Regions from separate parts of the Sulfitobacter sp. G21635-S1 genome, predicted to be linked through region 2. Evidence: riboswitches for the same ligand, from Rfam matches in the RefSeq annotation. Region 2 holds a riboswitch; the other holds the start of a gene.
The links. Region 2 has a riboswitch for thiamine pyrophosphate ahead of O4H53_RS07520 (thiamine ABC transporter substrate-binding protein). Riboswitches for the same ligand answer to the same signal wherever they lie in the genome.
Positions count from the first base shown of each region.

Region 1 (15,874 bases), on a different contig from region 2:
CCGGGTCTCCTGCCGGTCGCGCCACAGAAAGAAGATCAGATAGGGGGCACCGATCACGCCCATGACCAGACCCGTCGGAAAGACGGCAAAGGGGGTAATCAGGCGCGCCATCAGATCCGCCGCCACCAGCAAACAGGCGCCGGTCAGCGCGGCGGGCCATGTGGCCGGTGCTTCGGCGCCGCTGATTGCGCGCGCCAATGGGGCTGCGACAAAGGCCACGAAACCGATGGGGCCAACGGCCAATGTGCTGGCCGCTGTCAAGGCGGTGACAAGGCCCAGCACCAGAACCCGCATCCGTGACAGATCAACCCCGAGTGACGCCATCACGTCATCGCCCAGCCACAGCAATCCCAGCCGGTGCGCGCGCAGGGCAACCAGCGCCCCACCCGCCAGCAACACCAGCCAGACCCAACCCGCCGTTGCCAGATCGGCACGCGTCAGAGACCCCGAAAGCCAGATCATCGCGCGGGCGGCCTTGGCATCCGGTGCCAGCACCAAAAGAACCGTCGTGGCCGCCGCCGCCGTGGCCCCGATCCCGATGCCGAAGAGCACAAAGGCCAGCGCCCCGCGCCCCTGTGCCAGCAGCGCCACGCAAACCACCGCAATCCCCGCCCCACAGGCCGCCCCCGCCAGCAGCGGCAGGTCCAGCAACAGCGCAATGGCAAAACCAAGCCCCGCCCCCTGCGTCAGCCCGATGATATCAGGCGTGGCCAGCGGATTGCGCGTCAGCCCCTGCATCAGCGCACCCGCCATTCCCAGCGCCATGCCGGCCCCCACCGCAATCAGCAGGCGCGGCAGGCGCAACCCGTAGATCAGGAAATCCTGCCGGTCCAACAGCCCCTGCACCAGCGCCGAGGGGCCAAGCCAGTTGCGCCCGCCTGCCAGTGCCAGCCAGACCAGCACGAGCAGCAAGGCGGGCAAAAAAACGGCCCGCCTCATGTCCGCACTCCGGCGCCGCGCGGCAGCAGCCGGGTCAGCACCATAACCAGCCCGACGCCGCCGAACATGGCCAGGATCAGACCGGCATCAATCTCGCCCGGGCGCACGATCACCCGCCCCGCCACATCGCTGGCCATCAACACCGCCGCGCCCAGTGGAACGCAATAGCCATAGGCCCGCCGCAACGCGGGCCCCGCCAACCCGCGCGCGACAAAGGGCACCAGCAGGCCCAGAAAGGCGATCGGCCCGACGATGGCCACCGATGCGCCGGACAAAACCGTGACCAGTGCCAGCGTCAGCGAGATGGTAACCCGTGGATTACGCCCCAGACTGTGGCTTTGATCCGCGCCCAGCGTCAGCAGCGCCAGCCTGTTGCACAGGAAGATGCCTGCACCCAAAGCGCCGCAGATGGTCAGCAGGGGCACAGCTTCGCCCCGTGACACAGGCGGTATCGCCCCTGAAACCCAGTGCAGATAGCGCGCCTGCGATTGCGCATCGGTCAGGATCAGCATCATCGCTAGCGACAGGCACAATGCTTCGATGGCAAGCCCCGCCAAAGGCAGGCGCAACGCGATGCCTTCGCCGCCCAGCCCGGCGTCGCCACCGGCCAGCAGCCACAACGCCAGCCCCGCCAGACCGGCCCCGGCTATGGCCGATACCATCACCACCCCCGCACTGGCCGACGGCACGAACTGCGCTGTAGCCACGGCCATCAGCGCCGCCCCGGCATTGATGCCGGTGATGCCCGGATCGGCCAGCGGATTGCCCGTCAGGCTTTGCAGCATCAGCCCCGACACCGCCAGTGCCGCGCCCACTGTCATGGCACAGACCGCGCGAAATCCGCGCCCCGACAGCAATCCTGCATCGCCGTGCAACAGCGCCTCGGCCGACATCTGCGCCGTGCCGAACCGCAAGGCGCAGATAAGCGCCAGCGCAAAAACACTCCACAACAGCAGGTTCATATACAGGGGGCGCAGCGGGGCCATGGTTTTCCATCAACATCAGAGGGTGTTGGCGGGCGCAGGGCTGGCTGTGCTGCAGATAGCCCCGGAAACCCTGCGCCTGCAACCCCTGCCAATGGCTTGACAGCGCAACGGCGCCCATGGAATGTCCGCGCACCCAGCAGACGCCAGGTTTTCCCCTCACCAAGGAGAGTTTGATGCGCGCCGTACTGCTGTTTTGCCTGTTCATGATCACCCTGCCTGCCGTGGCAGAGCCGGTCGAGATCACCCACCGTTTCGGCACCACCCGCATTGACGCGCCGCCGCAGCGGATCGTCTCGGTTGGCTATCACGAGCAGGATTTTCTCTATGCTCTGGGCCTTGCGCCCGTGGGGGTGCACGAATGGTTCGGCGCGCGCCCCTTTGCCACATGGGTCTGGGCGGATGCCGCGCGCAAGGCTGTCGGTGCAGAGCCGCAGGTGCAGCGCGGGTTCGAGATTGATCTGGAATGGGTCTGGAAATTGCAGCCCGATCTGATCGTCGCCAGCTTTGCGCCCATGGACGCCGCCACCTATGCGCAACTGTCGCGCATCGCGCCCGTGGTCGGCCCGCCGGAAGGTTTCCCCGACTGGGGCGCGCCCTGGCAGGAAGAACTGCGCCTGATTGCCCGCGCCACGGGCCGGGATGACCGCGCCGAAACGGTGATTGCCGATGTCGCCACCGTGCTGGCCGACACCCGCGCCCAATACCCGGCCTTTGACGGGGCCAGCGTGGCGGTGGCCCATGTCGCGGGCACCAAGCTGGTGGGATATGGCCCTGCAGACGGCGCCAACCGCTTCGTGGCCGACCTGGGGTTTGAGATCCCTGCGGAATTCGAAACCCTGGCAAGTGCGGCAGGCAATTTTTCGGTCAGCCTGGAACGGATCGACCTGTTTGAGCGCGATCTGGCCCTGTGGCTGGGCGATACAGCGGGGCGAGAACTGATCGAGGCGCTGCCCGCCTATCAGGCCAGCGCCCTTGCGCAATCGGGCCGGTCGGTCTGGGCCGATGAAGACGAAACCGGCGCGATGAGCTTTCAGACACCGCTGTCGATCCCCTGGGCCGCACAGCGCCTTGCCCCGAAATTTCAACGCGCGCTGCAAGGGGAAAAAGCGGATTGACACCCGCAATCAGAGCCGTAGGTTGCGCCCACCCAGGTCGCTCCCAGGTGAGTGCTGATCTCTTCATCAGCATATTGCGCATCTTGCATGCGCCGCTTGACAGGACCCGAGATGACAGATTTCCCCGCCCCCCGTTTCCCCCGCATATCGCTGAATGGCATTCTGGCAGGCTGCACGGCGCTGACCTGCATTGCATTGGCGGCGCAGACCGCGCAGGCGCAGGATGGCGATGCGGTGAAATTGCCCTCGATCCTGTTACGTTACGAACTGGATTACTCGGGCCGGGTAGACGGATATCTGGCGCCTGCCACCGAAACCGGGGTGAAATCCGGCGTGCCGCTCAGCGAAGTTCCCCAGTCGATATCCGTTGTCACCTCGACCGAGCTTGAGGCCCGCGCACCCGACGAGGTCGAAGACGCAATTGCCTATGTGCCGGGGATCAACCCCTCGACCTGGGGCACCGACGACCGGTTCGATCAGTTTTCGATCCGTGGCTTCGACATGGGCACAAATGCACTCTACCGCGACGGGCTGCCGCAGAAGGCGCTGAGCTTTTCGGGCTTTACGACCGATCCCTTCATGATCGACCGGGTCGACGTGCTGCGTGGCCCGGCGGGTGTTCTGTACGGGTCGAACGATGCCGGCGGCATGGTCAATCTGGTGACCAAACGGCCGGTCTTTGACCGTCTGGCGGAAGGGCGGCTGAGCTATGGCAGCAATAACACCGCCGAGGCCGGTTTCGACTGGTCCGATACAATCAGCGCCGATGGCACCATGGCCGCGCGCGTCACCGGCCTGCTGCGCAACGGCGAAACCGAGATCGACGGTTCGGACAATGACCGCGCGTTCCTGGCGGGCGGGTTCACCTGGGCGCCGTCGGATAACACCACCCTTACCCTGCTGGGCCACGTACAGCAGGACGCCAGGACACCGCTGATCTTCTCGCCAATCGCAGGAGAAGACTTTGACCCCGCCTTTGGGTCACTGCCCGCTGATTTTGCCTATCGGCAATCGGACTACAACCACTTCGAGACCACCCAGGAATCACTTGGCTGGGAGCTGAGCCATCAGTTTGGAGAAGGCTTCCTCTTTAACCAACGCGTCCGTTTCGCCCATCAGACCACCGATTACGCACATCTTGATTACAGCTATGCGGATGCCTCGGGCCTGCACTATTACGCGTTCCGGAACGACGAAGACGCCAGGACCTTTGGCATCGACAACAACGTGAAATGGGACAGCCAGCTGTTCGGGGCGGACAACAGCCTGATTGCCGGCGTCGACTATCAATACAGCCGTGCCAATGTCACACAATTCTACGACGGCACCATCTATACCCTGCCCTACGTCAATCCGGTCTTTGACTTTCCCGTGGCCGATCCGGCATTGTCGTCGCGCGACCGCAGTGTTTACGAAGAAACCGGCGTCTACCTTCAGGACCACATGAAGTTTGCCAATGGCACCGCGCTTACCGCCGGGCTGCGCTACAGCCGGTTCGAAAACGAAGCCACCGACCTGTTGTCCGGCACCACCAGCAGCCAAAGCGACAGCGCGGCAACAGGCATGATCGGCATCACCCACGAATTCGCCAACGGGTTGACGCCCTATCTCGGCTATTCCGAAGGCTTTATCCAGAACGTCGGCACAACGATCACCGGCCAGACCCTGGATCCGTCGAAAAGCCGGCAGTGGGAAGCAGGTCTGCGCTATCAACCGACGAACGATCTTATGTTCAGCGCCTCTGTCTTTGATCTGCGCAAGACAAATGTGAAAGATTACGACCTTTCAGACCCGACCTTCTCAAGCTTTACGCAGGTGGGTGAAGTGCGCTCCAAAGGGCTTGAGCTTGAAGCGCGGGGCCGGCTGGCCGCCCATACCCAGGGCATTCTGAGCTATAGCTACCTCGACTCGGAAATCACCAGGTCTTCGGACCCGTCCAAGCTCGGTAATGCCAATGCGATGGCCCCGATGCATCAGCTGTCGCTCTGGCTGGATTACGATGCTTCGGCGCTTGTTCAGGGTCTGAGCCTTGGCGCAGGTATCCGCTATGTTTCGGAGTCCTACTCGACACAGAACAACCTGCGGATCACACCCAGCCACACCGTGGCGGACATGGCGGTGACCTATGCCACAAGAAACTTTGACATCAACTTGAACGTCAGCAACCTGTTTGACCGTGACTACTTTGGCGTCTGCTACGATGGCTATGGCTGTGCCAAAGGTGAGGGCCGGGCGATCAAGGTTTCAATCAGCCGACAGTTCTGAGTTCGATGTCGCAGGGCCGGGCCGTTGACCCCGGCCCGCCTCCGGATGCTTTCATGACCGCGACCTGCCCTGAGCATACCAGGTCAATCTGTTGGCCAGGATGCCAACCGAGACATGCAGGATCACGGTCAGACATGCGAGCACGATGAGACTGGCAAACATCAGGTCAATCTTCGCCCGGCCATTGGCGAGCAGCATCAAATAGCCAAGCCCCCGGGAGGCCCCGACCCATTCGCCGATCACCGCCCCGATCGGCGCATAGACCGCGGCAAGCCGCAGACCGGTGCCAAGGCTGGGAAGTGCTTGGGGAATCTGAATGTGCCGCATGAATTGCCAGGTGCCGGCGCGCATCGAAACCGACAGATCGCGGTATCCGGCATCTATGCGCGTCAGCCCGTCATGGAAGGCGGAGGTGACAGGAAAATAGATGATCAGCACCGCCATGACGATTTTCGATCCCATGCCATAACCGAACCAGAGCGTCAGCAAGGGGGCCAGTGCAAAAACCGGCACGGCCTGGGTGAAGACAAGAATGGGCAGCATCAGCCGTTCGGCGGTCTTTGAGATCGCCAGCTGAATGGCTGTTGCAACACCAAGTACCGTGCCGATCAGCAACCCAAGCATGACCTCGATTGCCGTGATCCATGCATTTTCGGCGATAATCACACGGCTCTTGTATGCGGCCTGTGCGACCCGCCAGGGCGACGGCAGGATGAAATGGGGGGCGCCGGTGGCAACGACCAGCACCTGCCACAGGCCCAGCCCGATCACCAGGGCCAGAAGGGTATCGCGCAGCTTCATGCGGCCATACCCCGCAAATGGGCAAGCAACCGGGCCTGACAGGCGAGCGTTTCGGCGGCGTTGATCTCTCTCAATGCGGCAGTTGCAGGGGGTGGCCAGTTTTGCGTCCCTTGCGCCGACATGACGGTAATCTGATCCGCCAGACGGGCGGCCTCGGCGGGATCATGGGTGATCAGCAAAACGGTGCGGCCCCTGAGAACCTCGGCCGCCAGTTCCTGCATGTCGGCGCGTGTGCCGGCATCAAGCGCCGAAAACGGCTCGTCCAGAAAGACGATGGGCCGATCCTCGAACAAGCTGCGCGCGAGGGCGGCGCGTTGCCGCATCCCGCCGGACAGGGAGGCGGGTTTCTGGCCTGCATGGTCTGACAACCCGACCCGGTGCAGAAGATCGCGGGCACGCCCGATGTTCGGGGCCGTGCCCCGCAATCGCGCACCGATACAGACATTGTCCAGCACCGAGAGCCAGGGCAGCAACAGATCCGACTGCGCCATATAGCTGATACGACCTGCCAATGGCATGCCATCCGTGGCCGCAATTGAGCCGTTGAATGTGCCGCCCGTCTCAAGATCGAGGATCAGCCGCAGGATCGTCGATTTGCCAACACCCGACCGACCCAAAAGACAGGTCCATTGTGCACCGGGGATCTGCAGGTCGGTGTCAAACAGAACCCGGTCACCGATCCGGTGCTGGCCCTTCAACATGATCCCCGGTGCCTTGGTCATGCGCCGTCCAGACCCATTTGCCAGAACCCGACCTCCAGTTTTGTCGCCTTGGTAAACCGGTCCTGCAGCGCCGCGGCCCGCGGCGATTGGGGCAGATCACCGACCCGGCGCGCCACGGCAGCGTCGATCATCGCGCCAACCCTTGCGCATACCGCCTGATACTCGGGGTCCGCATAGGTTGCGATCCATGCGGCATAGGGTGTGTCCGGGGCTTTGCTGCCCGCCAAGCGCAAGCCGATTTCACCGTAGCCCATGACACAAGGGGCCAATGCCGCCATGAGATCCAGAAAGTCGCCCTGAACGCCGGCATCCATCACAAAGCGGGTGTAGGCTAGGTTCTCGACAGCTTCCGGCGCGGCAAACAAGGTGGCCTCGTCAATCCCTTCGGCCGCGCAAGTCTCAACATGCAGCGACATCTCGTGATTGACCAATGCGTCAACCGTGCGGGCGCAGATTTTCATTTCCTCAAGCGTTTCCGCTTTGACCACAGCCAGCGACCACGCGCGGGCATAATGGACCAGATACACATAATCCTGGATCAGGTAATGGAGGAACGCGGTACGCGGCAGGGTGCCATCGCCCAGGCCCTCGACGAATGCGTGATGCATGTACGCCTGCCACGCAGCAGCGCTCCCCGCGCGCCAATGCGCGAATGTCTTGCCATAATCCGGTGCCATCAGTTCGCCGTCACGTCGATGGCGATGCTGGACACGGGGTTTTGCGACGGGATCAGCCCGGCCTCATGCAAGAAGGCCTCGAACCTGGCATACCGACCCTCATCCATGGCTGTTGGGCGCAGGGCAAAACGTGGCAATGTATCAACCCAGGCCCTGGCGTTCAGCTCGTCCTGCAACTCGGCCGAGGTGCCGGAAAAGATTTCCCAGCTCTTCTCGGGATTGTTCACCATGTACTGCGTCGCCTTTTCGGTCGCGGCCAGAAAGCGGGCAATCCTGTCTTTGTCCATCGTCTCGGAATTGGCGACGTAGATAAGCTCATCGTAGGAAGGAAGGCCTTCTTCCTCGACGAAAAAGCAATTGCCCCCGACGCCTTCGATTTCCATCTGATTGAGTTCAAAGTTGCGATAGGCACCGATGACCGCATCGACCTGACCAGACATCAGGGAGGGGGACATCGACCAGTTTACATTGACCATTTCCACATCTTCCAGGGACAGCCCATGGTGGCGCAGGATTGTCCCCAGCACCGCCTCTTCGACCCCGCCGACGGAATAACCAACCTTTTTGCCTGCCAGGTCAGCAGGGGTCCGGATCGGTCCGTCCGCGAGGGTCAGAAGGCAGTTCAGCGGTGTGGCGACCAGGGTGCCGACCCGTTGCAACGGCAGGCCTTCATGTATCTGCAGGTGAAGCTGCGGTTGATAGGACACCGCCAGATCGGCCTGTCCGGCCGCCACCAACTTTGGCGGATCGGACGGATCGGCTGGGGCGATGATTGCAACTTCTAGATCCTGTTCCGCGAAATACCCCAGTTCCTGCGCCAGAATGATCGGTCCGTGATCTGGATTGATGAACCAATCGAGCAGCACACTCATCTCATCGGCGGCCATCAGGGGAGAGGCCGCAAAGGAAAGTGCGGCAGTCAAATGGGTCAGTTTCATATCGGTTATCTTCCTGTTGGCGGGCTGTCGCCCATTGCGATTAAGGTGATGTCGCCGCCCCAATAGGAGCGAAGATGACGGGCGGCCTGCCAGGCGCGCAAACCGGTTCGGCAGGCAAAGACCGCGCGCTGACCGGCGGTCGGCGTTGGCCGTTGATCGGCGAATTGCGCCACGGTGAGGCGCCGCGCATCTGTGGTGACCGCGATCACGGCTTCATCCTTGCCGCGCAGTTCGACAACAAAGTCGCCGCCGGTCACCTCGGAGGCGGCGACGAAGGTGAAATCCGCTGCAGGGTCCGGTGCGGTGTCAAACCGGAACCCGCTGGATCGGAAATTCTGCATGTCAAAGCGGATCAGCTGGCCCAATGGGGATGGTTTCTGGCCGATCAGATATGCCAGGGCCATCTGTGCCTGAGCGGCCCCGATCATGCCGACAACGGGGCCCATGACCCCGGCAGTGGCACAACTTTCCGCGCGGTCAGGCAGGTCAGGAAACACGGCGCGCAAGGAGGGTGCCGTCTGGCAAAAGCCGCCCACATAGCCGCCCAGTCGCAAGACAGATGCGCTGATCAGGGGGACGCCCAGTGCCTTGCAGGTATCGGACAGGATATAACTGGTGGCAAAACTGTCGGCGCAATCCAGAACAAGCGTGGCCCGGGACACCAGTGAAGCCGCATTCGCGGGGTCCAGCGGGGTCTCGACAGTGTCGATTGCGCAGGCCCCGTTCAAAGCCCGCAGGGTTTCGGCGGCGACAGAGACCTTGGCCCGACCGACATCCGCCTCGCGGAACAGGGTCTGCCGGTGGAGGTTGGACAGCGAAACCAGGTCACCATCCACCAGGGTCAGCCGCCCCACCCCGGCGCCAGCCAGATATTGCAATACCGGTGCCCCCAGGCCGCCGACACCCACCACAAGGACATGTGCAGCCTGGATTGCCCCCTGCCCTGCAAGACCCACTTCGGGCAGGCAGATCTGACGCGCATATCGGCTCATCTTGTCGCCCTCAACCAGGCGCGGACACGCTCCTCGGGGTATTCGTTCAAGGTGATGTCGGTGACAGCAGCGACCACATCGGCGCCTGCCTCGAATGCCCCCGGCGCGCGGTCGACCGACATGCCGCCGATTGCGATCAAGGGTGTCTTCCCGATCAGCCCGCGCCAGGTGGTCAGCTTTGCGAGACCCTGTTCATGCCATTTCATTTTCTTCAGGATCGTCGGATAGATCGGACCCAGGGCGATGTAATCAGGGGTCAGCGCCATCGCGCGCGCCAGTTCTGCCCTGTCATGGGTGCTGATCCCCAGCCGCAGCTTTGCGGCGCGGATGGCAGCCATGTCTGCGTCATCCAGGTCTTCCTGCCCCAGGTGGATGTAATCGCAACCGGCATCAATTGCGGCCTGCCAGTAATCGTTGACGATCAAGGTGCAGCCATGCGCCACGCAGATCCGTTTCGCACGCTGGATATGGTCGCCTATCACATCCGGCGCTGCGTCCTTGATCCGCAATTGCACCAGTTTGATGCCAAGCGGAACAAGCCGTTCGATCCAATCCGCACTGTCGAAAATCGGATAAAAGCGATCCAATGTCATTCGAGGAACGCCTTTCCGATCACCGGGGTCGACGGGGCCGCCATGTCACGCGGGCCCATCGGGTCGGCGGCATGGGCCAGCTGTCCGGCCCGGATCGCACTTGCAAAAGCCTCTGCCATGGCGGCGGGGTCACCTGCCTTGGCCACGGCTGTGTTCAGCAGGACAGCGTCAAAGCCCATCTCCATCGCGGCGGCGGCATGGGACGGCAAGCCAAGGCCCGCATCAATGACCAATGGCACATCCGGGAAATGGGCGCGCATGGCGCGCAGGCCAAAGACATTGTTCAGCCCGAGCCCCGACCCGATCGGCGCACCCCAAGGCATCAGCACCTCGCAACCCGCGTGCAGCAACCTGTCGGCCACGACCAGATCCTCCGTGGTATAGGGAAACACCTGAAACCCGTCCTCGGACAGAATGCGCGCGGCTTCGACAAGGCCAAAGACATCGGGCTGCAAGGTGTCTTCTTCGCCAATGACTTCCAGCTTGATCCACCTGGTATCAAACACTTCACGCGCCATATGTGCAGTTGTCACCGCCTCTTTGACACTGTGGCACCCGGCGGTATTGGGCAGGATGTGCACACCAAGTTGGCGAATGAGCTGCCAGAAGTCCTGACCGGCGCGGTCCTGACCGGTTTCACGGCGCAAGGACACGGTTGCCACGCCGGCGCCGCTGCGTTTGAAGGCATCCGCCAGGATTGCAGGGGACGGATATTGTGCGGTCCCCAGCATCAGGCCATTGGGCAATGTCGTGCCGTAAAATTCCGACATGGCCTAGCCCCCCTGCATCGGGGCAAGGACCTCAACCGCATCCCCCGGAGAAAGCGCATGATCCGGGCGGGCCGGTGCGGGCACAAATTCGCCGTTTACGGCAGTGGCAACTTTGGCATCGCCAAAGCCTTCGGCCAAAAGCAGATCGGCCAGGGTCGCAACCTGCGCGTCGATCGGGGCTCCGTTAAGCAGCAGTTTCATCCATCACCTCAGGCGTTTTGTTGTCAATGATCAGATCGGCCACCATCCGCGCCAGCGCCGGAGCCAGAAGAAAGCCGTGCCGGAACAGGCCGTTGGCCCGGATCAGGTTTCCGTTGCGCCGGATGCGCGGCAGGTTGTCGGGAAAGGCAGGACGGCTATCAACGCCGATTTCCAGCACCTCGGCCTCCCCGAAGGCGGGGTTCAGCGCATAGGCGGCGCTGAGCAGTTCCAGCAGGGCACGCGCGGTAACATGCTTGCCTGCATGCCCTTCGATCATCGTCGCACCCAGCATGAAAACACCGTCGCCACGGGGCACCAGATACAGCGGAACCCGGGGATGCAGCAGGCGGATCGGGCGCGATATGCTGACATCGGGGCAGGAAAGAACCAGCATTTCGCCTTTGACACCGCGCAGGTCACACAGTCTGTCCCTGGCCTGATATCCCCGGCAATCGATGGTCAGGCCGCGTTGTGCATATCTGTCGGGGTCGGCATCTTCCTGAACAAATACCGCACCATCCGCCAGGAGACTGGCGCGTAATCGGGCAAGTGCGCGGCGGGGGGCAAGGTGGGCTTCGCTCTCAAAGAACAATCCCTTGGTAAATCTTCCACCCAGATCGGGTTCCAGGTCTGAAATCTCTGCTCCGCTCACCTGGCGAAATCCGGTGGTGCGCCGGGCAAAGCGGGCAAGATCGGCTGTGTCGCGCATCGACGATACAACAAGCGAGCCGCACCGGTGGACCGCGCCGGTCTTGGCCTCCCACCAGTCTGCGGCTTCGCGTCCCAGCCTGACAACGGGTTCCTCGGCGCTTTCGCCTTCGCAGAACGGGGCAAGCATGCCGCCCGCCCACCAGGAACAGGCATGGGGGCCAATATCCTTGTGCCGGTCCACCAAGACCACACCGACCCCGCAATCCAGCAGTGTCCGCGCGACGCAAAGACCGGCAACGCCGCCCCCTATGATCGTGACTTCGGTCATTTCCATTGACCATGGAAGTGATGAACGGGGCCATGACCCTTTCCGATGTGCAGGGTATCGGCGGCCATGATCGCCGCCTGAAGATATCCGTGCGCCGCTTTCACGGCATCCTCAAGGTCGCGCCCCTGTGCAAGATAGGCTGCAATCGCGGCGGAATAGGTGCATCCCGTGCCATGGGTGTTGCGCGTGTCGATCCGGGGCGCGGCAAACGTCGCGACCAGGCCGCTTTCATTGACCAGCACATCGGTGCAGGTGCCGCCAACGCTATGCCCGCCTTTCATCAATACGTTCCTTGGCCCCAACCCGACCAGCCGTTGCCCTTGTTGCACCATCTCTTCGAGCGTTGTGGCGGCGGTTGTGCCCAGCAACCGCGCGGCCTCCGGCAAATTCGGGGTGAGCAGGCCAGCCTGCGGCAGGATCTGCGTGATCAGGGCCGTCACGGCGGCATCCTGCAACAGCGCATCACCCGATTTCGCGATCATCACCGGATCAACGACACTCAACCCGTCGAACACAGCCAGGCGTTCCGCGGTGGCCGCAACGATCGGTACGGAGAACAACATCCCCAGTTTGATCACATCGACATCCAGATCCGACAGGACCGCGTCGATCTGCGCGGCAACAACATCGGCGGGGATCTCATGCACCGCTGTCACGCCTGTTGTGTTCTGGGCGGTCACCGCGGTGATGACACTCGCGCCATAGGCCCCGGTTGCCGAGATCGCCTTGATGTCCGCCTGAATGCCGGCCCCGCCGCCACTGTCAGAGCCGGCAATGGTCAGGACAATCGGTGTGTGGTTCGTCACGGGCACGTCTCCAGGGTACGGGCGTGCCAACGCAAGAATGAGTTTTGTGCGATCTGTTTCGCACAATCTACCCGTTCCCTACGCCGGTATGACCCGGATCAGGTTCGACGGGTCGGTGCATGCACCTCTCAGCCCGGATGGGCCCCCCGACGGATGATTTCGTTATCGCTTCGTCGTCGCTGACGGGCGAAGCAATGCAATTCTGTGACATGGGTAGGACAGGATATCGCGAACTTCAACAGCCGATTTTCCGGCCCCTCAGATTGCCGCGCACGGCACCTCAGCGCCCGCGCGCACCGGCCCGAAGCAACGTATCGCGCAGCACATCGAAAAACGCGCGCAGGTGGGGCTGGCGCAGGGTCTGGGGGCGGGTGACCAGAAACACATCCATCGGCGGCAGGTCTGCCGCGCCGAAAGGCTGCACCAGACCCGCCGCCAACAGATCAGGCAGAACCGCCACACCGTATCCGCTGGCGCAGGCCTGAAGCTGGGCCGAGAAGGAGGAGACCCGGAAACGCGAGGATACGAAGCCTGCTGCCCGTGCCGCGCGCAGATGGGGGGTCTGATCAAAGGGCGGCGAAAGGTCGATCATCGCGGCATCGCCCGGCCCGGCATTGGCAGGCAGGCGGCTGGCATATTCGGGCGCGCAATAGACGCCATAGGAAAGCGACGCGACCTTGTTGTAAATCAGCGATGGTTCGCCCAGGTGAATGGTGCGGACCGCGATATCGACACTGCCGCGCGCGACCTTTGTCAGGGTCGCATCCACCAAAAGATCGACACTGCATCGCGGATGCAGATCGATATAGCGGTCAATTGCCTGCGTCAGCACGGGCACGAAGCCGTCGCCTGCTGTGACCGTCACACCGCCGGACAATTCGCCGTTGCTGCTGACGGTCTGTTGCTGCAGATCGCGTTCAAGCCGCTCTGCAGTGGCGGTCAAAGCGGCCCCCCTTGCAGTCAGGCGCAGGCCCTCGACGCTGCGCTCGACCACGGGTTCGCCGATCTCTTCCTCCAGCCGGGTGATGCGCCGCGACAGGGTCGAGGCCGCCATGCCCAGAACCTGGCCGGCCTGCAGGAAACTGCCCCGCCGCGAGATGGCCAGAAGTACGCGAAGATCATCCCAATCGGTCATGGTTCATTTTGCATGCACGCAAAACGATTGTCCATTGCTGTGTGTTCTTGGAATGCGCTGCCCGTCGTAGATTGGACCGGCAAAGGAGACACAGATGCAAATCCCATTCAACTTTACCGACCGCGCCACCAAGGCATTCAACACACGTGACCTTGACGCGCTGCTTGCCTTGATGTCGGAAGATTTCCACTTCGTCGATCCGATGACCGAAACCCGTGGCCGCGAGGAGACCCGCATACGCGAACAGGCCTTGTTCGATGCCTTTCCCGATGTGAAGGTCCAGATGTCACCCGTTGTCTGGAACAACCGGCATCTGGCAATGACCGCCGAGTTCACCGGCACCTTCACAGGGCCTTTCGCCATGGGGGGTCACATGATCCAGCCAAGCGGAAAGCCCTTCCGGTTCCGCTTTGCCGGGTTCTTCACCTTCAACGAGGAACATGCGACCCACGAAGAGGTGTTTTACGACCGTATTGCCCTGATGCAGGCCCTTGGCCAGGACCTGGGCTGAGATGGTGGGACGCGACACAAAAGTTGCCTTCGTCACCGGGGCGACCGGTCTCTTGGGCAACAATCTGGTCCGCGCGCTGCTGGCAGAGGGGGTTCAGGTGCGGGGTCTGGCCCGCTCGGCCGGGAAGGCGCGGCAGCAATTCGGGGCGTTGGAGGGGCTCGACATCGTCGAAGGCGACATGCAGGACATACCGGGGTTCGCCGGGGCCCTGGCAGGCTGCGACACGCTGTTCCACACCGCGGCCTATTTCCGCGACAGCTACTACGGGGGCAGGCACTGGGAGATGCTGAAGGCGATCAACGTCGATGCAACCGGCCAGCTTCTGACGGCGGCGCATGAGGCCGGTATCCGCCAGATCGTGCATACCAGTTCCATTGCTGTGGTGGACGGCAAAAAGGGACAGGTGGTGGACGAAACCATGAAACGGCCCGCCAAGGGTGCGGATGATTATTACCGGTCCAAGATACTGTCGGACCAGATTGTCATGGAACATCTGGAGAAACATGCCGACACTTTCGGCGTTTTCGTCATGCCCGGCTGGATGCACGGACCGGGTGACCGGGGGCCAACTGCAGCAGGGCAATTCACCCTGGACTTCATGCAGGGCAAGCTGCCCGGCATCCCGCCTGCCACCTTTGCCTTTGTCGATGCGCGCGACGTGGCCCAGGCCGAGATCCGCGCGCTGCGGCAAGGCCGCAGGGGCGAGCATTATCTGGCCGCCGGGCGACATGTGGCGATGGCAGAGCTGATGCAGCTTTACGAAAAGACCACCGGCGTCGCCGCGCCAAAGCGGCGGATTCCGGCAGCCGCCCTCTGGCTGATCGCGGGGCTTCAAGAGGGTGTGGCCCGCCTGACCGGTCGCCCCGCGCTGCTGAGCCTCGCTGCGGTGCGCAACATGCGCAAGGAATTTGACCACAGCCGTTTTGATCCGGCCAAGTCGCGCTCGGAACTGGGGCTGTCGTTCCGCCCGATGGCGCAGACCATTGCCGACGAAGTCGCCTGGTACCGGGACAATGGCATGTTGCCTGCCGGTTCCGGGCGCGCGCGCCGGGCATGAACGGGCGCACCCGGAACACGGCTGTTTCGCTCAGGGCTGGGCCATCGCCTGCGCCACCGCACTGGCAATTGTCAAAGCGTCCTGCGGCTCTGCCACCAGTTTAACAAGATCGGTGTTTTCGACCGCAAGGTATCCGGCGGTAGCGGCGGAAGCGATGGACATCAGCATCGGGGACTGGAAGGGGAGCAACGGCATCTGCCCAAGCAGTTCCCGCTCTGCCTCGAAGGTATTCGGGACATATGGAACGCCGAGGGTCCCGGCGATGTCCGCCGCCGAAATCGCTGATGTCCCGGCAAGCTCGTAGCTGCGGCCGACATGGGCATCCGGCGCCTTGAGCACGCTCACCGCAGCGGCGGCCAGATCGTTGCGCGCAACGGCAGAGATGCC
Region 1 covers NZ_JAPWGV010000001.1:114,993-130,866, reverse strand. Annotated here, with positions in the region: gene O4H53_RS00675 (FecCD family ABC transporter permease) at 1-939, opposite strand, end outside; gene O4H53_RS00670 (FecCD family ABC transporter permease) at 936-1,925, opposite strand; gene O4H53_RS00665 (ABC transporter substrate-binding protein) at 2,099-3,040, shown strand; gene O4H53_RS00660 (TonB-dependent siderophore receptor) at 3,152-5,305, shown strand; gene O4H53_RS00655 (ABC transporter permease) at 5,357-6,106, opposite strand; gene O4H53_RS00650 (ABC transporter ATP-binding protein) at 6,103-6,828, opposite strand; gene tenA (thiaminase II) at 6,825-7,505, opposite strand; gene O4H53_RS00640 (ABC transporter substrate-binding protein) at 7,505-8,443, opposite strand; gene O4H53_RS00635 (HesA/MoeB/ThiF family protein) at 8,449-9,435, opposite strand; gene O4H53_RS00630 (thiamine phosphate synthase) at 9,432-10,028, opposite strand; gene O4H53_RS00625 (thiazole synthase) at 10,025-10,798, opposite strand; gene thiS (sulfur carrier protein ThiS) at 10,802-10,999, opposite strand; gene O4H53_RS00615 (FAD-dependent oxidoreductase) at 10,983-11,978, opposite strand; gene thiD (bifunctional hydroxymethylpyrimidine kinase/phosphomethylpyrimidine kinase) at 11,975-12,784, opposite strand; TPP riboswitch at 12,843-12,943, opposite strand; gene O4H53_RS00605 (LysR family transcriptional regulator) at 13,065-13,919, opposite strand; gene O4H53_RS00600 (ester cyclase) at 14,014-14,430, shown strand; gene O4H53_RS00595 (SDR family oxidoreductase) at 14,432-15,487, shown strand; gene O4H53_RS00590 (NAD(P)H-binding protein) at 15,518-15,874, opposite strand, start outside.
Region 1: another riboswitch for thiamine pyrophosphate. It lies ahead of thiD (bifunctional hydroxymethylpyrimidine kinase/phosphomethylpyrimidine kinase); the one in region 2 lies ahead of O4H53_RS07520 (thiamine ABC transporter substrate-binding protein).

Region 2 (15,874 bases):
CGGGCACCGATCTGCGCCCGCTTCTGCAAGAGGTCCGGCATGTCCTGGTGTCGGCGGGGCCGGGGCCCGACGGTGACCCGGTGCTGGCAGCACTTGGCCCTGACATCGCGGCAATTGCGCCACGCCTGCGCTGGCTGGGGTATCTGTCGACCACCGGCGTTTACGGCGATCACAAGGGCGCTTGGGTGGACGAGCAGACACCCCTGACCCCCGCCACAAAGCGCGGTCAGGCACGGGTAGAGGCCGAAGCTGCCTGGCAGGCGATCCCTGACCTGCCGCTGCACATTTTCCGGCTGGCGGGGATCTATGGACCGGGCAGGGGGCCCTTTGCCAAGGTGCGCCGTGGCACCGCCCGGCGTATCATCAAAAAGGGGCAGGTGTTTTCGCGTATCCATGTGGAAGACATCGCGCAGGCGCTGGTCCTGTCAATCGCCCGGCCCGATCCGGGCGCGGTCTATAACCTGTGCGACGACGACCCGGCCCCGCCGCAGGACGTGATCGGCCATGCAGCAGAGCTTCTGGGCCTGCCGCTGCCCCCGGCAGAGGATTTCGAGACGGCGGAAATGACGCCCATGGCGCGCAGTTTCTACGCCGAGAGCAAGAAGGTGCGGAACGATCACGCAAAGCAGGCGTTAGGCTGGGACCCCCAATTCCCGAACTACCGCACCGGACTCGCTGCAATGCTCAAGAATGACATCTGATCCTGAAACCGCCGATACAGACGACAAGAACCAAACGCTAAGTCATCTTCTGGACGGCATGGATCATGCTGCGCGCCGCGATACCGTGTCGGTGCAGGATGTGCTGACCGAATTCGGCGACCGCACCATCACGCCCTTCATCCTGCTGATCGGGGTTCTGCTGGTGTCCCCGATCTCCGGCATTCCCGGCATGCCCACCATTGCCGCGTCGATCATCGTGATCATGGCGGTGCAGGCCTTGTCCGGACGCCGCCGCCTGTGGCTGCCCGATTTCCTGCTGCGCCGCACCATCGCGAGCGGCAAGCTGCGCAAGGCCGTTTCCTGGATGCGCAAACCCTGTGCCTTTCTGGACAGGCATTCCCACCAGCGCCTGATGTTCCTGACCCGGGGGCCGATGCGCTGGGTCACTCTGGCGGCCTGCGCCGTGATCCCGCTGGGCTGGCCGCCGCTTGAGGTGCTGCCCATGGTGTCCTCCATCGGCGGCGGAACCGTCGCCCTGCTGGCCTATGGCCTGTACACCAAAGACGGTGTTTACGTGCTTTTGGGCTACATCATGATCGCCATATCGGCGGGTGCCATCCTGTCGTTCTGGCCGTGACGCTTCGTCCCTTGTTCGCATCGTGACCAGGCTCCATATAGGGTCCAAAGATTGAGGCAGGCCGCAGAAAATGAACTTGAAATCCTTTGTCGAAGCACCGCGTTTCAGCAGTTTCATCATGGGGGTCATCATCTTCAACGCGATCCTGCTGGGGTTGGAAACCTCACAGGTTGCGATGGCCCATGCAGGCGGGCTGATCGTGTTGCTGGACAAGCTCTGCCTGGCGGTCTTCGTCGTCGAACTGCTGCTGAAACTCGTCGTTCACCGCTTCCGGTTTTTCCGTGATGGCTGGAACATCTTCGATTTCGTGATTGTCGGTGTCTCGCTGGTTCCGGCGGCGCAGGGTTTCAGCGCGCTGCGGGCCCTGCGTATCCTGCGGGTGCTGCGGCTGGTCTCTGCCGCGCCGCGCCTGCGCCGGGTGGTCGAGGGGTTCATCACCGCCCTGCCGGGCATGGCATCCGTCTTTTCCCTGATGGCGCTGATCTTTTACATCGGTGCGGTCATCGCGACCAAGCTCTTTGCCTACAGCTTTCCCGAATGGTTCGGCACCCTGGGCCGATCCGGTTATTCCCTGTTCCAGATCATGACCCTGGAAAGCTGGTCCATGGGCATCGTCCGCCCGGTGATGGAGGTCTATCCGCTGGCATGGCTGTTCTTCATCCCCTTCATCATGGTGACGACATTCGCGGTGGTGAACCTGCTGGTCGGTCTGATCGTGAACTCCATGCAGGACGCCCACCACGAGGAAGAGAATGCCGAAACCGGTGCCTACCGGGACAGCGTAAACGAGCGCCTGATCGCGATCGAGGAACGCCTTGACCGGTTGCTGGAGCAGCAGAAGGCCAAGTAGCTGCTGCGCGGCCTCAGGCCCGCTGCACCCCGATCCGGGTCACGCCCAGAACATCCAGCACCTTGGCCTCGATCTGTTCGGCGTTCATGCCCGCAACCGCATACATGTCTGCCGGTGAGGCCTGGTCGATGAAGATGTCGGGCAAGACCATGGAGCGGTATTTCAGCCCCTTGTCAAAGACACCTTCCTCCGCCAGCAATTGCGCCACATGGCTGCCGAAACCACCCACGGCACCTTCCTCGATGGTGATCAGCGCTTCGTGATCCGCCGCCAGGGACAGGATCAGGTCGCGGTCCAGCGGTTTGGCGAAACGTGCGTCGGCGATGGTGGGGGTGATCCCCTTGGCCGCCAGCGCCTCGGCGGCTTTTTCGACCTCGGCCAGCCGGGTGCCGAAGGACAGCAGCGCCACGCGGTTGCCCTGCCGGATCATCCGGCCCTTGCCGATCTCAAGCGGTTTGCCGCGCTCCGGCATGTCCACGCCGTTGCCTTCGCCACGGGGAAAACGAAAGGCGATGGGCCCATCGTCATGGGCAGCCGCCGTGGCGACCATGTGTTTCAGCTCCGCCTCGTCCGCGGCGGCCATGACGACAAAGCCGGGCAGGTTGGCAAGGTAGGCCACATCGAATGCGCCCGCATGAGTCGCCCCGTCCGCCCCCACCAGACCCGCGCGGTCGATGGCAAAGCGGACCGGCAGGCGCTGGATCGCCACGTCATGCACCACCTGATCGTACCCGCGTTGCAGGAAGGTCGAATACATCGTGCAGAAGGGCCGCATCCCGCCGGCAGCAAGCGCGGCAGAAAAGGTTACCCCATGCTGTTCGGCGATGCCCACGTCAAAGCAGCGCGACGGATAGCGTTCGGCGAAAAGGTTCAGCCCGGTGCCATCCGGCATCGCAGCGGTCACGGCGCAGATCTTGTCGTCCTCTGCCGCTTCCTCCAACAGGGTCTTGGCAAAGACCGAGGTATAGGAGGGCGCGTTGGAAGGTGCCTTTTTCTGTTCGCCGGTGACGACATTGAACCTGGACACGCCGTGCCCCTTGTCCCGCGCGTTTTCCGCAGGGGCGTATCCCTTGCCCTTCTTGGTCAGCACATGGATCAGGATCGGCCCCGTCGCCCGTGCCCTGACCGTGCGCAGCACCGGCAGCAACTGGTTCATGTCATGCCCGTCGATGGGGCCGAGATAGGAAAAGCCCAGCTGTTCGAACAGGGTGCCGCCCACAGCCATGCCCTTGAGCATGTCCTTGGCGCGTCTCGCGCCCTCACGGAACGGATAGGGCAGCAGGCTAACCGCGCCCTTGGCCGCCGCCTTGAAATCCTGGAACGGTTCTTCGGCATAAAGGCGGCTGAGATAGCTGGACATCGCGCCCACCGGCGGGGCGATGGACATCTCGTTGTCGTTGAGGATCACGATCAGGCGCTTTTTCAGGTGACCTGCGTTGTTCATCGCCTCATAGGCCATGCCGGCCGACATCGCCCCGTCGCCGATTACCGCAATCGCATCGCCCAGACCTTCGGGCACCACACCGCCCAGATCACGCGCCACGGCAAAGCCGAGCGCCGCGCTGATCGAGGTCGAACTATGCGCCGCGCCAAAGGGGTCATAGGGAGATTCGCTGCGCTTGGTGAACCCGCTCAGCCCGTCCTTTTGCCGCAGGGTGCGGATGCGGTCGCGCCGCTCCGTCAGGATCTTGTGCGGATAGCACTGGTGGCCCACGTCCCAGATGATCTTGTCACGGGGGGTGTCAAAGACCGCGTGCAAAGCGACCGTCAGTTCAACCACGCCCAGCCCGGCGCCCAGGTGTCCGCCCGTTTCGGAGACGGCAGAGACGGTCTCGGCCCGGACCTCGCGGGCAAGCTGAATGAGCTGGGTATCGGTCAGCCCGTGCATGTCAGCCGGGCGCTTGATCTTGTCCAGCAGCGGTGTGGCGGGTTGGTCAGGCATGTCTGCCCCCTCTGTCAATTCCTGCGGGTGACGGCAAAACGCGCGGCGTCCCGCAGCGTCTCGGCGTCTTTGCCATAAACGTCAAGCGCATCACAGGCTGATTGCACCAGATCCTGGGCACGCTGTCTGGCTTCTTCAAGGCCCAGCAGGGACACGAATGTGGCCTTGCCTGCCCTGGCATCCTTGCCGGTGGCCTTGCCGACGGTAGCGGCATCGCCCTCGATGTCCAGAATGTCATCTGCGATCTGAAAGGCAAGGCCAAGCGCACCGGAATAGGCCGCCAGCGGTGCGGCATCTGCGCCCGCCATCCGCGGCCCGGCCATTGCGGACCAGCCGAACAGCGCGCCGGTCTTGCCCTGCTGCAAGGCGGTGATCTGATCAAGCGTGAGCGGAGACAGGGCTGTTTCCGCCGCGATATCCAGTGCCTGGCCCAGCACCATGCCCCGCGCGCCGGCAGCCTGGGCGAGGGTGCGCGCCAGTGTCATGCGGGCGCTGTCATTGCCCGCATCGGGATGGGTGACCAGTTCGAAGGCCAGGGATTGCAGCGCATCACCGGCCAGAACGGCTGTCGCCTCATTCCAGGCGACATGCACCGTCGGCGCGCCGCGCCGCAGATCATCGTCATCCATGCAGGGCAGATCGTCATGTACCAGACTATAGGCATGCAGCGCTTCGATCGCAGTGGCAGGCCAGATTGCTTGCTCGGGGGGGATCCCGTGCAGCCGGGCCGATTCCAGCACCAGAAATCCGCGCAAGCATTTGCCGCCACGGGTGGCATGACCCATCGCCTGGACAAAAGGCAGATCGTCAAATGACCCCAACACCCGCTCAAAGTGCTGTGCCACGGCATCCGCCGCCTCGGAGAGCCTGCTTTGGAACACCGCTGCTACAGGCCTTCGACCGCCTTGACACCGGTGGGGTTGCCATCGCCATCCAGCGTGATTGCGGCAACCTTTTCCTCGGCTTCTTTCAGCTTTGCCTCGCAGCGGGCTTTCAGGGCGGCGCCGCGCTCATAGAGCGCGATACTCTCGTCCAGCGCGACATCGCCACGCTCCAGTTGGCCCAGGACCTTCTCCAACTCCGCCATGGCGGTTTCAAAACTCATTTCTTCAACGGGTGTGTCGGACATCGGAGCCTCACTGATCATAGGTTGCGGCACAATAGCGATGATCGCCGATGGCTGCCAGCCATGCCCCCGCTTCTTTTTGGCAAAAATATTCCGGGGGCACACAGCCCCGGCGGTTGCAACAAGTGCGTCAGTCAGGGGCCAGCATGTAGCCCGCGCCGCGCACTGTCTGCAGGTATTGCGGCTGCTTGGGGTTCACCTCGATCTTGCGCCGCAGCCGGGTGATCTGCACATCCACCGCGCGTTCCTGGGCCTGACCCCGGTCACGGCCCAGTTCCTCGACCAGGCGTGCACGGCTCATCGGTTCGCCGGGCTGAGCGGCAAATATCCGCATCAGCTGCACCTCGGTCGCCGTCAGCCGGACCAGCTCGTCGCCCTGCCACAGCTCGCCGCGCTCCATGTCGTAGCGGTTGTGGCCCAGCGACAGAACCTTGGGCGCGGTATCCTCCGGCCGGGTCTCGGGCATCCGGCGCAGGATCGCGTTGATCCGCAGCAGCAGTTCCTTCGGCTCGAACGGCTTGGCGAGGTAATCATCCGCCCCCGCCTCCAGCCCTTCGATCCGGTTCCCGGTCTCGCCCTTGGCCGTCAGCAGCAAGATCGGGGTCTGCCGGGTTTCGCGCAGCGAGGCGGTCAGGGTCAGACCGTCTTCGCCGGGCATCATCACGTCCAGCACGATCAGGTCGAAATCCAGCCCCGACAGGATGCGCCGCGCATGGGCGGCGTCCCGTGCGGCGGTCACCAGGAATCCGTGCCGCATCAGGAATTTCTTCAGCAGGGTGCGAATGCGTTCATCGTCATCGACGATCAGCAGATGGGCGTCCATGGCGGTCATCCCCCGGTCTCGCGCAGCCGCGCATAGCTTGCACGCATCTCTGGGTCCATCATCGCCTCCAACACCTTGCGGAACCCTGCGACCGCTTCTGGCCCCGCTTCCCTGAAGGCAGCCCGCAACCGGGCGCGCTGCGCATCGGACAACTGCCGTTCCAGGGCCTTGCCTGCGTCGGTCAGGTGCAGATGGCGTTCACGTTTATCGTTCCGTCCTACCTTGCTTTCCACCAGACCATCCGCGATCAGGGTCCGCAACACACGGTTCAGTGACTGTTTCGTAACGCCAAGGATGTTCAGCAGGTTGTTCACCGTGGTGCCCGGCGCCCGGTTGATGAAGTGGATCGCCCGGTGATGCGCCCGGCCATAGGCCAGATCCATCAGAATTCGGTCGGGATCGGCGGTAAAGCCGCGATAGGCGAAGAACATCGCCTCGCTCCCCTGGCGCAGTTGTTCGTCCGTCAGAAACAGCAGGTTCTCGCCACCGATCCCTGTTGGGGCGCGTCCGTCCGCCATGATGTACCTCTTTGCCTTTGAGGGGGCATATTACGTCAGCCTTGTTGACACTCCAAGAGCGAAACGATAGTCATCCACAACTTTCACGACATAAAGTGTCCGACGCGGGCCTTGTCGCGCAACATTATTCAATCAAGGGGTGAAAAAATGGTAGGTGCCTATGATGACCGGGATGGTCACATCTGGATGGATGGCAAGATGGTCGATTGGCGCCAGGCCAATGTGCATATCCTGACCCATGCGATGCATTATGCCTCTTCCGTCTTCGAGGGGGAGCGTGCTTATGGCGGCAAGATCTTCAAGAGCCGCGCCCATTCGGAGCGTTTGAAACGCTCTGCCGAGATGATTGATTTCGAAATCCCGTACTCCGTGGACGAGATCGAGGCCGCCAAGGCCGAGGTTCTGAAAGTATCCGGTCTGACGGATGCCTATGTCCGTGCGGTGGCCTGGCGCGGCGCGGGCGACGACATGGGGGTCGCTTCGGCCCGCAACCCTGTCCGGCTGGCGATTGCTGCCTGGGAATGGGGCGCCTATTACGGCGACGCCAAGATGAAGGGCGCAAAGCTCGATATCTCCAAATGGAAACGCCCCAGCCCCGAGACGATCCCCGTCCATGCCAAGGCGGCGGGCCTTTACATGATCTGCACCATGTCCAAACACGCGGCTGAGGCCAAAGGATGCTCCGACGCCTTGTTCATGGATTATCGGGGCTACGTGGCCGAGGCGACAGGTGCCAACATCTTTTTCGTCAAGGACGGCGAGGTGCATACGCCTGATGCGGATTGCTTCCTTAACGGGATCACGCGCCAGACGGTGATCGGAATGCTCAAGGACAAGGGCATTGCGGTGCATGAGCGCCATATCATGCCGGAAGAGCTGGAAGGCTTCGAACAATGCTGGCTGACCGGCACGGCAGCCGAAGTGACCCCGGTAGGCCAGATTGGCGATTATACCTTTGAGGTCGGCGCGATGACCCGCGATATCGCGGAAAGCTACGAAAAGCTGGTCCGCAGCTGAGATAGCCCAAAGCAGAGGCGGGACCCCGGGGTCCCGCCCAGAGGTTCAGTACAGCGCGACAGGATTGACCATTGCCTGCACCGTTCCCTTGATCCGGGGCTGGCCCAGCACAAACATGAACTCGTTCACCCCATCACGCAGCAGCGGGCCGACATTCATGGTTTCCAGAATATAGATCCCGTTGTCCTTGAGCAGGGTGACATGGCCGTAGAACACCTTGTCTCCTTCTGCGGCGGGGATCGCGTCCAGCCCCCAGGTGTCCGCGCCCACCGCCATCAGGTTGAGCGAGGCGAGATAGACCGCGCCTTCGTTGGTCAGGCCGGGTTCGGCGCTGCCCCATAGCATCGGGTCGCTTTCCAGCATCCCTTCGGTCCAGCCGGTGTGAAACAGGATGATGTCACCCTCACCCATGGTGACACCCTGTGCCTCGGCGGCGGCCTTGATTTCTGTCGATCCGAAGTGTTCCCCGGCTTCCATGACCTCCTTGCCGAGGTGTTTCGCCATGTCGATGATCACGGCCCGCCCGACCAGTGGCGGCACGTCATGGGTGCCCAGTTTGGTCAGGCCGGTGATGGCGGAAATCTCCTTTTCGTCGAGGCAGTTGTAGTAATGCCCGCCTTCGCCCAGATGCCCCAGCCCGTCCAGTTGCGAGCCGATGCCGATCCAGGTTTGCAGGATATCGTCGTTGTAGTTGCCCTCGTAGCCGAAGCTGGTCAGCTTCTGCCCGCCCTGCTGGTTGGGTTGCACCACCTGCAGGTTCAGCGACCGGGGCGGAAAGGCCGGCGTGTCCGGGCCGATGGTGATGCCCAGCGGCATGGATTTGCCCTGTTTGATCAGTTTGGCCGCCTCCAGCGTGCGTTCCGGCGTCACCAGGTTGGCGGAACCGATCGTGTCATCCGCACCCCATTTCGAAGGCGCGCAATCCTGCGCGAAACTCGCAGTCGCCCCCAGCACCAGCGCGGCCAGTGTCACGGTCATCATTCTTGTCATGGTTTCCTCCCTAGGATTAGGGGCCTTTGGCGAGATTCGCCCGGGCCCTGTGCAAAGGTTACACGAAATTTCCCCAATCACGGGAATCCCCGGCGAATTGGCCCGGGCTGAAACTGGCAGGTGCAGGGCGGTTACCCGCAGGGACTCCGGTGGGAACGGATGTGTCGGTTGCTGTCATGAAACCTTGAAAAACTTGTCACGAAACTGTCGGCAGACCGTTACGCGACTGCGGTTTGAGTGGCGCAGAATTCATCCAGACAGGGAAAACCCATCCATGACCAGACTCCTGCGCCCCACCCGCCGCTCCGTGCTGGCGGGGTCCGCCGCCTTTGCCGCAACGCTTGCAATGCCCGCAATCAGCCGCGCGTCCTCCCGGCCCGTATTCACCCATGGCGTTCAGTCAGGGGATGTGGACACGAATTCCGGCATGATCTGGACCCGCACCGACCGCCCCTCGCGGGTGATGGTCGAGGTTTCGACCACGGAGAGCTTTGCCAATGCACGTCAGCTGCCCAGCATGGACGCGGTGCCGGGGCATGACATGGCGGTCAAGCGGTTGCTGCAGGACTTGCCGAGCGACCAGGATATCTTTTACCGGTTCACCGCCGCCGATCTGACCGACCTCAACGTGACCTCCGAACCCCTGGTGGGGCGGTTCCGCACCGCGCCGACCGCACGCCGTGATGTGCGTTTTGCCTGGTCGGGCGACACGGCCGGTCAGGGCTGGGGCATCGACGCGGATGGCATGCGCACCTATGCGACGATGGCGCGCCATACGCCTGATTTCTTCCTGCATTCCGGCGACACGATCTATGCCGATGGCCCGATGCAGGACGAGGTCGACCTGCCTGACGGTGGTAAGTGGAAGAACGTGGTTCTGCCCGATGAAAAGCGCAAGGTTGCCGAAACGCTGGACGAATATCGCGGCCAGTGGAAATACAACATGCTGGACGAACATGTGCGCGCACTGAACGCGCAGGTGCCGACCTTCATGCAGTGGGACGACCATGAGGTCGTCAACAACTGGTCGGCGTCCAAGGACCTGACCGCCGATGACCGCTATACCGAGAAATCCGTGCATGTCCTGGCCGCCCGTGCCGCCCAGGCGTTCCACGAGATGACGCCGCTGCGGATCACCCCGGCAGAGCCGAACCGCGTTTACCGCAAGATCAACTATGGTCCGATGCTCGACGTGTTCTTTCTGGACCTGCGCAGCTACCGTGGCCCGAACGGCGCATCGCAGGAAAGCGAGATCAACGCGGACAGCACGATCCTGGGTTCCGAACAGATGGCATGGCTCAAGCGGGAACTGACCAATTCCACCGCCACCTGGAAGGTGATCGCCTGCGACATGCCGATTGGTCTGGTTGTACCCGATGGCGAAAAGATCGAAGGCGTGGCCAACAAGAACGACGGCGCACCGGGCGGTCGCGAGCTGGAAATCGCGGAACTGCTGCGCTTCATCAAGAACGCGCGGGTGCAGAACACCGTCTGGTTCACCGCTGACGTGCATTACACTGCGGCGCATTACTACAACCCCGACAAAGCACAGTTCCAGGACTTTGAACCGTTCTGGGAATTCGTCTCGGGGCCGCTGCATGCGGGCACGTTCGGGCCGAATGCGCTGGACGCGACCTTCGGGCCGGAGCTGAAGTTCGTGAAAGCCCCCGCAGAGGGTCAGGTGAACCTGCCGCCCAGCGCCGGCTTGCAGTTCTTTGGCCTCGTGGACATTGACGCGCAGACCCAGCAGATGACGGTGCGTCTGATGGACCGCGCAGACACCGAGCTTTACTCGGTCACGCTCGACCCCAAGGGCGCGTCGATCTGAGTATTCGATCCGAGATACCAGATGGGGCGGGCCGGTTTGGCCTGCCCTATTTGCGCAGCGCAGGCAGGCCGACGCCCGTGCTTTCGAAACCGCCGTCAGAGGCGATGACCTGCCCGGTGACATAGCTGGCCTTCTCCGAGCACAGGAATACGATGACTTCGGCGATCTCGCGCTCCGTGCCGTAGCGGTTCAGCGGAATCGCGTCATGGTAGGCGTCGATGATGTCCTGGGTATGCACGGCCATCGCCAGTTTGGTGCGCACCGGGCCCGGACAGACGCAATTGGCGCGGATGCCGTATTCACCCAGTTCCGCCGCCTGCTGTTTGGTCAGCTGGATCACCGCGGCCTTGGAGGTGCCATAGGCGACCCGAAGGGTAGAGGCGCGCAACCCCGAGATCGACGCGATGTTGACCAGGGCGCCCTTTGTCTCCTTCAGCGCCGGGGCGACCGCCTGCGACATCAGGAAAACACCGTCTAGATTGGTTTCCATCACCCGGCGCCACCGGGCGAAATCGGTCTGTTCGATCGGGCCGAAATCGGCCACGCCCGCGTTGTTCACCAGCGCGTCGATCCGCCCGAAACGCGACAGCACATCCGCGACGGTCCGGTCCACGGCGCCAGGGTCCGACACGTCGCAGACAAAGGCGCTGGCCGCCTGTCCAAGGTCGGCGGCTGCCTTTTGCAATGCGTCCGCATCGCGGTCCAATGCCGCGACCAGCCAGCCCTCTTCGATGAAGAGCCTTGCGGTGGCCAGCCCGATTCCCCGTGCAGCGCCGGTAACCAGCGCAACCTTCTGGGCCTTGCTCTGCTTTGCGGGCATCAGAAATCGACGCCCTTCTGCGCCTTGATCCCAGCCTTGAAGGGGTGTTTCACCTCGGTCATTTCGGTGACCAGATCGGCATATTCGCACAGCTCCGGCTTGGCGTCGCGCCCGGTCAGGATCACGCCGGTGCGCTTGTCGCGCGCCTCCAGCCCTGCGATGACCTGTTCGACCGACAGGTAATCATAACGCATGGCGATGTTGATCTCGTCCAGCACAACCAGATCGTAATCGCCGCTTTCCATCATCTCGCGCGCCTTGGCAAAGGCGGCCTGAGCGGCGGCGATGTCGCGTTCCTTGTCCTGCGTATCCCAGGTGAAGCCTTCGCCCATGGTGTGCCAGTCGACGCCGCCCAAACGGTCAAAGAACAGCCGCTCGCCGGTTTTCCACTTGCCCTTGATGAACTGGACAACACCAACGCGCTGTTTCCAGCCCAGCGCCCGCAGGACCACGCCGAAGGCGGAAGACGACTTGCCCTTGCCCGCGCCGGTATGGACCAGCACCAGACCCATTTCCGGGTCCTGCAGCTCGGCCACCTTCTTGCGCTGTTCGGTCTGACGCTCCTGCATCTTTTCCTTGTGGGACTGGTCGGTCATGGCACTCTCCTTTTACGGGGTCAGGACTTGGGGTCGGACACGGCGCGCACCTTGCTGCGGTCCATGCCGAGCTGGTGTTCGCGCCAGATGACGAGGACACCGGCGCAGATCACCAGCGCGGCCCCCGCCAGCATCATGATCGTGGGCAGTTCGCCAAAGATGACATAGCCCAGAACAATTGCGAAAAGCATCGAGGTATAATCATAGGGTGCCAGCATCGACACCGATCCAAAGCGGTAGGACGAGGTGACGAGGATCTGGGCAACACCGCCCACCAGCCCTGCCATCACCAGCAGCGCTGCAGTCTGGCCGGTCGGGACCACCCAGCCAAAGGGCATGGTGAGCAGCGACAGCACGGTTGCGGTGGCGGAAAAGTAGAAGACGATGGCAGCGGTATGTTCGTTCTGCACCAGCTGGCGCAGATGCACCTGTACGAGGCTGCGCATCATCGTGGCACCGAGGATCAGCATGGCGCCGATGGTGGCCATATGGTCGAGCTGTGAACTGCCAAAGCGGGGCCACAGGATGATGACCACCCCAATCAATCCCACCGCCACGGCGCTGATGCGCAGCAGGCGAATGCGTTCGCCCAGCATCACGGCGGCCAGCACCACGGTGAAGATCGGCGTGGCGAAACCGATGGCGGTGACTTCGGGCAGGGGCAGCAGGCCGAGCCCGGCAAAGGTCAGGCCCATTGCGGTGGTCCCGAACAGCCCGCGCCAGACGTGGCCCATGGGGTTCCTGGCCTTGAGCCCGATCTTCAACTGTCCGCGTTGGGCCAGCCAGATCAGTATGATCGGGATCGCAAAGAGCGAGCGGAAAAAGACCTGCTCACCCGGCGGGATCTCGTCCGAGGTGGACTTGATGATCGCCGACATGCAGGTGAACAGAAAGATTGCGGTGATCTTGAGTGCAACCCCGAGCGCGGGTCTTTCGGAAAAATCTTCTACCTTCATGAATGGCTCATGCGTCCGGGCCGATGGTGCCGCGGTTCTCGCCCACCTGTCCCCGGTGCAGCAGCATGTGGTCAAGCAGTACACAGGCCATCATCGCCTCGCCCACCGGAACCGCCCGGATGCCGACACAGGGGTCGTGGCGGCCCTTGGTGATGATCTCGGTTTCCTCGCCGGTCTTGGTGATGGTCTTGCGCGTCGTCAGGATGCTGGAGGTCGGTTTCACCGCGAAACGCACCACGATGTCCTGCCCGGTGCTGATCCCGCCGAGGATGCCACCCGCGTGGTTGGAAGAATATCTCGGCTCCGCCCGTTTCACGATCGGCAGGCCGCCATTTGCGATCATGCGTTTGTTCAGCGCCTTGCGCGTGACCTGAAGCGTCATGCCGCCCTCGGCCTCGGTGAAATGGAACAGATCCTTCACCTTGAACCAGCGTTCCTTGTCGTTCTCGTTCTGAGGTCGGATGATATATGTTCCCGTGGCGTCCAGTCTGGCACCTTTGAAAAAGATCTCGACGATGTCTTCGGATGCAGGGGGTGCAAATATCTCATCCGCGTTCAGCTCGCCGGTCAGCATCGCCGCCGACATGCCCTCGCCGATCTCCACGCCTTTGACCGCGTTGATGCTCATCATCGCGGCGGCCAGGTCGGTATCCAGCTTGCCATAGACCGGCGCACCAAGGCCCGCTGGTACGCCACGCGCCACGACCTCTATTATCGCGCCGACGCTGCTGCCCGATTTGCGCAGACCGTCGAGGTATTCCGCCCAATCGGTTGCGGCCCTGGCGTCGGGCACCCAGAAGGGGTTTTGTTCGATCTGGTTCCAGTCAAAGGCATCGCGGTCGATCTTGTGCGGGCCCATCTGCACCATGTAGCCGGTGATTTGCACCTGGGGCGCAATTGCCTTGATCGCCTCGCGGGCCAGCCCGCCCGCCGCAACCCGGCTCGCGGTTTCGCGGGCAGAGGACCGGCCACCGCCGCGATAGTCGCGCACGCCGTATTTCTGGAAATAGGTGATGTCGGCATGGCCCGGGCGGAACTTGTCCTTGATGTCGCCATAATCCTTTGACCGCTGGTCGGTATTCTCGATCATCAGCTGCACGGGTGTGCCGGTCGTGACGCCTTCGAACACGCCGGACAGGATGCGGACCTCGTCCGCCTCGCGGCGCTGGGTGGTGTATTTGTTCTGGCCCGGTTTCCGTTTGTCCAGCCAGTGCTGGATCATCGCCGCATCCACCGGCACGCCGGGGGGGCAGCCGTCAACCGTGGCGCCAAGCGCGGGCCCGTGGCTTTCGCCCCATGTGGTGACACGAAAAAGGTGGCCAAAGCTGTTGATCGACATAGGGACGCTCCTTTGCTGACCCTGTTACCGGGCGTGCAAAGGGGCCTCAAGGGATTTCGCCTTGCAAGTCGGGTAAGAGCGTCCTAGCTCTTGATGCACCTCGGGGGGCCCAATCGGGCTGAGATTGCGCAAGCTGACCCGTTGAACCTGAACCGGTTAACACCGGCGGAGGGAAGGTCTGGACATCCATCCAACGCTTTCTGACGCCGCATGATGGAGGATGCCATGAGACATCTCACTTTTGCTGCTTTAGCGACACTTGCCGCAACCGCCGCGCAGGCCGAGACGCCTGTGCTGACAGTCTATGCCGGCGATTATTTCACATCCGAATGGGGCCCCGGCCCGGTCATCGAGGCGGAATTTGAAAAGGTCTGCGATTGCGATCTGCAATTCTCGACCGGCGATCTGCTGCCGCGCCTGCTGCTGGAGGGCAAGCGGACCAAGGCAGATGTGGTGATCGGCCTGACCTCGGACGTGACGGCCAAGGCGCGGGCAACCGGGCTTTTTGCGCCGCACGGTCAGGACAACAGCGCGCTGACGCTGCCGATCGAATGGACGGATGACGTGTTCCTGCCCTTCAACTACGGGCATACCGCCTTTGTCTTTGATGACACGCGGATGGAAAACCCGCCCGCGACCTTCGACGATCTGCTGAACATGCCTGATGACGTCAAGATCGTGATCCAGGACCCGCGCACATCCATTTCCGGCCTCGCGCTGGTGCTGTGGGTCGAGGCGGTCTTTGGCGACAAGGCGCAGGAAGCCTGGGGCAAGCTGGCACCGAAAATCCTGACGGTGACGAAGGATTGGTCAACCTCCTACGGGATGTTCACCGATGGTGAGGCGGACATGGTGCTGAGCTATACCACTTCGCCCGCTTATCACATGTTTGCCGAGGAAGACTTTACCAAACATGCCGCGCTCTTTCCGGAGGGGCATTATTTCATGGTCGAAACCTTGGCCAAGGTGGCAGATACCGATGTGCCGGAACTGGCGGATCAGTTCATGGGCTTCGTGATGTCCGAAACCTTCCAGAAACTGATCCCGGCCGCCAACTGGTCGCTGCCCTCGGCCCTGCCGCAGAGCCAGTGGCCCGACGGCTGGGCCAAGCTGGATCTGCCGGAAAAAGTGCTGTTCTACGATGAGACCGAAGCAGCCGCCGTGCAGGAGAAAGCGATCGAGGCATGGCGCAGCGCGCTGACCCAGTAACGCGCATTGCGGGCATGACCGCCGCCGGTTTGACGGTGGCGGTTGTGCTGGCGGCCTGTGTCGGGATTGTCTCGCGTGCCGAACCGGGGGGATTTGGCCCCGGCGACGGTGCAGCGATCCGGTTCACGGTCATGCAAGCGCTGCTGTCGGCCGGGTTTTCCGTTGTGCTGGCGGTGCCGCTTGCGCGGGCACTGGCGCGGCGGCAGTTCTTCGGGCATGGCTTGTTGGTGATGCTGCTGGGGGTGCCCTTTATCCTGCCGGTGATTGTCGCCGTGATCGGCTTGCTGGCGGTGTTTGGCCGGAATGGCATGCTGAATACCGTGCTTGGCACCATGGGCCTGCCGGAACTGTCGATCTATGGGTTGCACGGTGTGGTGCTGGCGCATGTCTTTTTCAACCTGCCCCTCGCCACGCGGTTGCTGCTGCAGGGGTGGCAATCCATCCCGGCAGAGCGATTCCGGCTGGTGGCGCAGCTTGATCTGAGCCCCCGCGCCGTGGCGCGAACGCTGGAACGGCCGCTGCTGCGCCAGGTCGTGCCGGGGGCCTTTGCGCTGATCTTTG
Region 2 covers NZ_JAPWGV010000005.1:124,037-139,910, forward strand. Annotated here, with positions in the region: gene O4H53_RS07445 (SDR family oxidoreductase) at 1-701, shown strand, start outside; gene O4H53_RS07450 (exopolysaccharide biosynthesis protein) at 691-1,299, shown strand; gene O4H53_RS07455 (ion transporter) at 1,370-2,149, shown strand; gene dxs (1-deoxy-D-xylulose-5-phosphate synthase) at 2,163-4,091, opposite strand; gene O4H53_RS07465 (polyprenyl synthetase family protein) at 4,106-4,972, opposite strand; gene O4H53_RS07470 (exodeoxyribonuclease VII small subunit) at 4,978-5,220, opposite strand; gene O4H53_RS07475 (response regulator) at 5,348-6,049, opposite strand; gene O4H53_RS07480 (MarR family winged helix-turn-helix transcriptional regulator) at 6,046-6,558, opposite strand; gene O4H53_RS07485 (branched-chain amino acid aminotransferase) at 6,706-7,575, shown strand; gene O4H53_RS07490 (cyclase family protein) at 7,621-8,565, opposite strand; gene O4H53_RS07495 (alkaline phosphatase D family protein) at 8,840-10,393, shown strand; gene O4H53_RS07500 (SDR family NAD(P)-dependent oxidoreductase) at 10,440-11,213, opposite strand; gene cobO (cob(I)yrinic acid a,c-diamide adenosyltransferase) at 11,213-11,809, opposite strand; gene O4H53_RS07510 (DMT family transporter) at 11,830-12,765, opposite strand; gene aroC (chorismate synthase) at 12,773-14,104, opposite strand; TPP riboswitch at 14,196-14,295, shown strand; gene O4H53_RS07520 (thiamine ABC transporter substrate-binding protein) at 14,330-15,313, shown strand; gene O4H53_RS07525 (thiamine/thiamine pyrophosphate ABC transporter permease ThiP) at 15,289-15,874, shown strand, end outside.